2 linked regions of the Pirellula sp. SH-Sr6A genome follow. Each later gene encodes a partner of the first gene's protein in a complex. Links are inferred from orthologs where the notes say so. Each region holds a gene or a part of one and is shown in the gene's direction. Other genes may lie near its edges. The genes, in order: VN12_RS17840 and accD.

Evidence for each region.
Region 2: the proteins of VN12_RS17840 (region 1) and accD are in contact, whole or in part, in a solved structure (PDB 8UXZ), measured with the Escherichia coli proteins. The link is inferred for Pirellula sp. SH-Sr6A from one-to-one orthologs.

What each region holds. Positions count from the first base shown.
Region 1 is NZ_CP011272.1:4,659,962-4,663,282, forward strand. The notes cover bases 20-3,017. They hold VN12_RS17840 (acetyl-CoA carboxylase carboxyltransferase subunit alpha), read left to right. Parts: upstream 20-1,013; coding sequence 1,014-2,021; downstream 2,022-3,017. Other genes in these bases: VN12_RS17835 (serine/threonine-protein kinase), read left to right, coding at 20-920; VN12_RS17845 (serine hydrolase domain-containing protein), read right to left, coding at 2,148-3,017. Also shown: more of VN12_RS17835, read left to right, coding at 18-19; more of VN12_RS17845, read right to left, coding at 3,018-3,321. UniProt on the Escherichia coli protein: Component of the acetyl coenzyme A carboxylase (ACC) complex. First, biotin carboxylase catalyzes the carboxylation of biotin on its carrier protein (BCCP) and then the CO(2) group is transferred by the carboxyltransferase to acetyl-CoA to form malonyl-CoA.
Region 2 is NZ_CP011272.1:1,777,339-1,780,647, reverse strand. The notes cover bases 271-3,256. They hold accD (acetyl-CoA carboxylase, carboxyltransferase subunit beta), read left to right. Parts: upstream 271-1,338; coding sequence 1,339-2,175; downstream 2,176-3,256. Other genes in these bases: VN12_RS07020 (glycosyltransferase family 10 domain-containing protein), read right to left, coding at 2,348-3,256; VN12_RS07030 (histidine phosphatase family protein), read left to right, coding at 650-1,342; rpe (ribulose-phosphate 3-epimerase), read left to right, coding at 271-615. Outside these bases: more of rpe, read left to right, coding at 1-270; more of VN12_RS07020, read right to left, coding at 3,257-3,309.

The sequences.
Region 1 (3,321 bases):
CAAAACACAGGGTTTTCATGGTTAAAGTTCGAGACTTCCTGGGACCATACCGATTGGCCCGCTTGATCCGCCTCGGAAGTACTTGTCAGGTCTGGGAAGGAATCAAAGACGACGGCAATCGCTATGCCCTCAAAGTGCTGCGTCCCGAGCAACGAGGGAATAAAGAAGAAATCGGCTTCCTCAAACATGAGTTCGAGATCGCCAGCAATCTCCATCACAAGAACATCATCAAGCTGGTCGAGTACGTCACCGACGCCGACACCCCTTTCATCGTCCTTGAACTCTTCAGCGAAATCAACTTGAAGCAAGCGTTGCGAAAAGGTCCCGAACCGATCGCTTACATGCTGGCCTCGATCATCGAACAAATCAGCGAAGCCCTCTACTACTTCCATAGCAAGGGTTATGTGCATTGCGATATCAAGCCCGATAACATTCTCGTCAATCGCGATGGCTTGGTAAAACTCATCGATTTCACCATCGCCAAAAAAGCCAAAACAGGGCTGAGCAAACTCTTCGGTGGCAAAAGCAAAGTCGAAGGGACCCGCTCCTACATGTCCCCCGAGCAAATTCGCGGGCAAGGCCTCGACCCACGCAGCGATATCTATTCCCTCGGCTGCATGTTCTACGAAATGCTCGTCGGCAAACCCCCGTTCACGGGCAATACCCCAAACGACCTGTTGAGCAAACACCTCACCGCAGCGGCACCGTCCGTGCTGGTCGTCAACGACAACGTCACCCCCGAATTCAACAACGTCATCCGCAAAATGATGTCGAAAAAGCCCGAGGACCGACCTCAATCGATGTGGGATGTTCTCAAAATCATTCGCGCTACACCCATATTTAAAAAACCACCGAGGAAACCTGACGTCTCGGTCTTCGATGACATGCCATCCGCAGGCCGAGTCGATAACCCCACGTAATACACGCATCGCATTCATCGATACCCGAACCTGCTCGCCCCGTTTCAAACCAAACCATCTTCAACGGACACCTTCCGAACCAATAGTTGCACCATGGAAACAACTCCTCCTGGCTTTGAATTCGAACAACCGATGCTCGATATCGAGATTCAACTCAAGCAGCTTGAGCAATCCCCAACCCACTCGCCGGATGAAGAACAGCAGATCAATGCCCTTCGCCGCAAGTGGACGGAAACGACCAGAAAGATCTATGGCGAACTGAGCCCTTGGCAGATCGTCCAAGTCTCACGGCACAAAGACCGTCCGTACACCAAGGACTACCTGAATCTTGCCTTCGACGAATTCGTCGAATTGCACGGGGACAAATTCTTTGGCGACGACCGCGCCATGCTCACCGGCTTCGCCAAACTAGGTCGTCACAAAGTCATGGTCGTCGGCCACCAAAAAGGACGCACGTACAAAGAACGATCCGCTTGCCACTTCGGGTGCGCGCATCCGGAAGGCTACCGCAAAGCCATGTCCAAGATGAAGATGGCAGAAAAGTACGGGCTCCCCATCATCTGCTTCATCGACACTCCAGGTGCTTACCCAGGAGTCGGTGCCGAAGAACGCGGGCAGGCGCAAGTCATCGCCGAGAGCATGTTCCTCATGAGCCAACTGGAAGTTCCCATCATCTGCGTGGTCATCGGGGAAGGGGGGTCCGGCGGGGCACTGGGCATTGGCGTGGGTAACAAGATCGCCATGTTGCAATATGCTTACTACTCCGTCATCAGCCCGGAGGGATGCGCAGGGATCCTTTGGAAGAGCCACCAGTTCGCTCCGAAAGCGGCCGACGCCTTGCGGTTCACCTCGTCGCACCTCTCCAAACTACGAGTGGTCGACGATGTGATCGAAGAGCCCCTCGGCGGAGCCCATCGAGACCACCACGAAATGGCCTCGCGCCTCAAAGGCTACTTGTCCAAAACCCTGGACGGACTGCTCAAAGTGCCGGCGGCGCAACTGGCCTCCGATCGCTACGAGAAGTTCCGTCGCATGGGGACCTTCCTCGAGCAACTGGAAGACGGTTCCGTCCAAACCCACGGCGCCACCATCACCGCCTAGCCCAAGCAACAGCCGGTCTCCGACCGGTGCGTCCCCTCCCAAACCGAAACTGCTACCTCCGCTTCCCAGGATCAACCATCCTTTCATCGTCAGCGGCGGTAGAAGTTCACTGCTCAGAACCGGCAGCTACGATGCAGCTGCCGCTTTCTCTTGAAACTCTTTGCGGACGTTGGACGCGTCGGCATTGGGGAAGTTCGCCCGCTGGGTCATCAAGATATAGCAACGATCTTTGGTCGGATCGATCCAAGCCTGCGTGCCATAGGCGCCGCCGTGACCATAACTCCCCGGCGAAAGATCCTTCGTCACGCCTTGTGGATCGAGGACGATACAGCAGCCGATCCCCCAAGTGTTTCCCGGCGTGAAGCCCGTAATCACTTCGCCTGCCGATGGGGTGGAGAACTCTGCAACACTTTTCGGCGATAGGATACGAACCCCATCCAACTCTCCCTTGCGAAGCAACATGCGAGCGAATCGCGAATAGTCCGCGGCGGTTGAAAAGAGTCCTCCATTCGCCGCGGGCATGCGATCGCGATCCGTCGGTTTCTTCCCTCCGAGCAGACCGATCGATGCCTCCTCCAACTCCCCCTGCTCCGTTCTTCGATAGGACTTAGCAAGCCGCTGCGCCTGAGAATCAGAGAGATAGAAAGTGGTATCCTTCATCCCTAACGGTTTGCAAACTCTCTCGTCGAGAAAGACATCAAACGGCTTGCCGGAAACGGTCTCCACAATACATGCTGCTGTATTGATGGATGTCTGACTGTATTGCCATTTCGAACCGGGTGGAAAGAGAACTTTCACTTTGGCGTAGCGAGACGCCGCTTCTTTGAGGTTCTTTGACGAGTAAGCCTCTCCGCCAGGAAGCTCCGCCATACCGGACGTATGCGTTAACAAATGTCGCAGTGTAATCCTGGCTGGAGTTCCATCGCTCAGTGCAAGCCCCTTCATACCTGGCAAGTAATCGCTAATGGGGGCATCGAGCTTCAGCTTTCCTTCTTCCACCAACATCATGACGCACACGCCCGTCATCGGTTTGGTCATCGAAGCGATCCAAAAGATGCTGTCGGATTGCAATGGCTTTTGACTCGCCAGATCTGCGAAGCCGGTCGCATCCAGATGCAAGACCTTCTCGGATGATGCGACCAAGGTCACCGCGCCGGAAATTTCTTTCTCCTCGACGAACGCCTTCATCGCTTCGCGGACAGCCGGGAAGTGCGGGGCAGGGGGTTGATCGGCAGCGAGAATTTTCTCGCAGTGGCCACCGCCACCGAAGGTGCAACGACTTGCAATGCCTGCGAGCAGG
Region 2 (3,309 bases), 2.9 Mb from region 1 along the record:
GACTTCTCCAATTTGGAGCGGGAAGTTCGGCAATTGGAAGAGGCCGGGATCGCCGTGTTGCATTTGGACGTGATGGACGGTCACTTTGTACCGAATCTTACGTACGGCATGCCGATCGTCGAAGCCCTTCGCCGGGTGACCGACTTGGCGCTCGATGTTCACTTGATGATTTCTGATCCGAGCCAGTACGCCCATGCTTTTATTGAGGCAGGGGCGGACGCGATCACATTTCACATCGAGGCGGAGTCGAACCCTGAGGGATTGCTAAGGTCGATCCAGTCACACGGAGTTCTCGCAGGGCTAGCGATCAATCCGCAGACTGGCTGGGAGACTGTAACGCCATTCGTGGAATTCTGTGACCTGTTTCTGGTCATGAGTGTCCAAGCGGGATTTGGCGGGCAAGCGTTCAATCCGATTGCGTTGGAGCGGCTCTCGCAGTTGCACGACCAGTACGGCGATCGTTTGTTGTTGGAAGTTGATGGTGGTGTCAATGAAAAAACAATCGGTTCCTGCGTTGCTGCTGGGGCCGATTTGCTAGTGGTGGGGTCTGCGTTGTTCAAGCAGCCGGACTACTGCCAAGCGATCACTCGATTGCAAGCGGCGTACTCCCCATGAGCGGCCGCATTTCGTTCCTCTCTGGATTGATTGTATGTGTAATGTTGTAGTGGTACGCCCTGGGGCCACTGTGTTCGATGAACAAGAACGAATCAAGGGAAGTCTGGATATTCCTCTCTCGTCGCATGGGTTGGAGCAAATCCAACGTGTCGCGACGGAACTGGAGCGATTGCCTATTGCTCACGTCTATTGCGGTCCTTGTGAATCCGCGCAGGAGACTGCCAAGGAGATCGCGGACCACTCCAAAGCGAAGTGGAAGGTCTGTGATTGCTTTGCCAATTTGGACCATGGACTTTGGGAGGGAAAGCGGATCGACGAAGTGAAGCGTCAGCAGCCGAAGTTGTTCCGCCAGGTTCAAGACAATCCTCGAGCGTTCTGTCCACCGGGCGGGGAAACGATTGACGAGGCGGAGGCTCGCGTTTCAAAATTGCTAAGCAAGCTATGCAAAAAGCACGCAAATGAGACAATTGCGGTCGTCGTTTCCGAGCCGCTCGCTACGTTGGTAGCGAACAAATTGATGGAAACCGACATCGACGATATGTGGGAGTCGGAGTGCGATAACGGGAGTTGGGAATTGATCGACGCAGATACGCATCAGTGTGTCGATTCCGATTCTCAGGTTTCTGGATCGCTAACCGATGGGCAGCAGTCAGCGATGGGCGATTCGAACGCCCTCGCAGGATCATCCTCGCACACCAGTTATATTCGGCCTGAATACGCGACATGAGCACTTTAGAGAACGAATCCAAGCAAGCGAGCCGACGTGGCGTACCTGAAGGTCTTTGGATCAAGTGCGCCGGGTGCAACGAGACGATCTACCGCAAAGAGGTAGAACGGAATTTGAATGTTTGCCCCAAGTGCAACTATCACATGTACGTTTCGGCTTGGGATCGCATCTCGCAATTGCTCGACGAGAATACCTTCGAGATCTGTGATGAGAGTGTATTGCCGACAGATCCCCTCTCCTTCTCGGACAAAAAAACCTACGCGCAACGACTTGTCGATGAGCAAACCCGCACGGGGTTGACCGATGCAGCTGTTTGCGGGACTGGGATGATTCGCGCCCGCCGGGTTGCGATTGCTATCACCGATTCGGCCTTCATTATGGGGAGCATGGGATCGGTGGTGGGGGAGCGTTTGACTCGGCTGATTGAGCGTGCCACCGAACTGAAGCTTCCTTTGATCATCGTGAGCGGGTCTGGCGGTGGAGCCCGGATGCACGAAGGGATTCTGTCCCTGATGCAGATGGCCAAAGTATCCGCGGCGCTCGCGAAGTACCATGCGAATGGCGGGCTATATATTAGTGTCCTCACCAACCCCACGATGGGTGGCGTCGCCGCCAGCTTTGCCAGCCTCGGTGATTTGATCTTTGCAGAACCCAAAGCCCTGATCGGGTTTGCGGGCCCCAGGACGATCAAAGCGACGATTCGAATCGAATTGCCGGAAGGGTTCCAGACGAGCGAGTTTCTGTTGGAGCATGGCTATGTCGACCGAATTGTAGAGCGCAAACGTCTCAAGACCGAGATCGCGACCGCCATCGACTACTGCGGGAAACTGTAGTTTTTTTGGCCTTGGCCTCCTGCCTCCGGATCTGTCGTTCTCACCACATCCTTCGTGATAATTCCTAGCCAAGTGTTCTTTCTTTTTGATGCTTGGTCGCCCACACAACGCAGTCGCGAAGGGTTACCCCATGTGGCTTGCCATATAGCAAGCTCGTGCACCGACGTTGGGGTCAGTCCAGCAGCAAGCCTCGTTCGTAGAACCGACGCAGTATTTGTTTGGTGGCTTGTTTCTTTGGGTAAAGCACACATCCGCGTCCCCGTGGGCTCCACGGAGCAAGTTCGGCGAAGTGACGTTGAATCATGGCGAAAAGATTGTGTTGATACAGCACGCTCTCTCTCGCCGTACGCATTGCGTCGAAGCGACGCTCCGCCAAATTGTTCCTGATCGCATCGCGAATGCGGTGGATCGACTCCTCGGGCCGATACATATCGATGCGAAGAAACGATTCGGTCGGAAACAAGTCGTTCACGTGTCGGCTTCCGGAGTAGATGGGGAATGCCCAGCCGAGATAGCTATCCACCAGTTTCTCGGAGACATAGTAATCGGAGTGGTCATTTTCGAGAACGATATGGTACTCGTAGGGATAAATCGCCTCGGATTTGTCCTGCATCGACCGGATGCCTCGTCCAAACACATGGAGATCCTGGCCCATTGCATCTTGGAGCATCTGAACGAAACGCAATCGTTCTCGGTGATCCGGTGTGGTCGTTTTGTTGCTGGCAATGACGCTGATTCGGTAGGGTTTCGCGGGTGGCGGAAGCTGTGCAAGTTCGTCAAAACGCAGGATATCGCCGTGGGTGTCCCCTGGCCAAAGCCCGTAGTACCACGGCTGCCCCTCATGTCCCAGCGATTTTTTGGGATGGGATATCGATGTGTGGCTCGTGCGAATCGCACCAAACTGATGCGTGTAACGAGGGCGATAGGTCCGCAGGGAAGGGGGTTCGCCCGTCACTAGCAAGCAATGCGATCTGGGGCATGGAAGCCGAAGAGTTCCAGGCAGATCGTCGTAGACCACGCACCCAAAGAGATGGGGGTGCGTGGGATCCAGTGTAAATTCGAAGCGATTCCAGTCGATTGGAGAACTTGGAATCTGACGCAGAAAATCGTAGCCGACGTAGGTGGATGAGAACA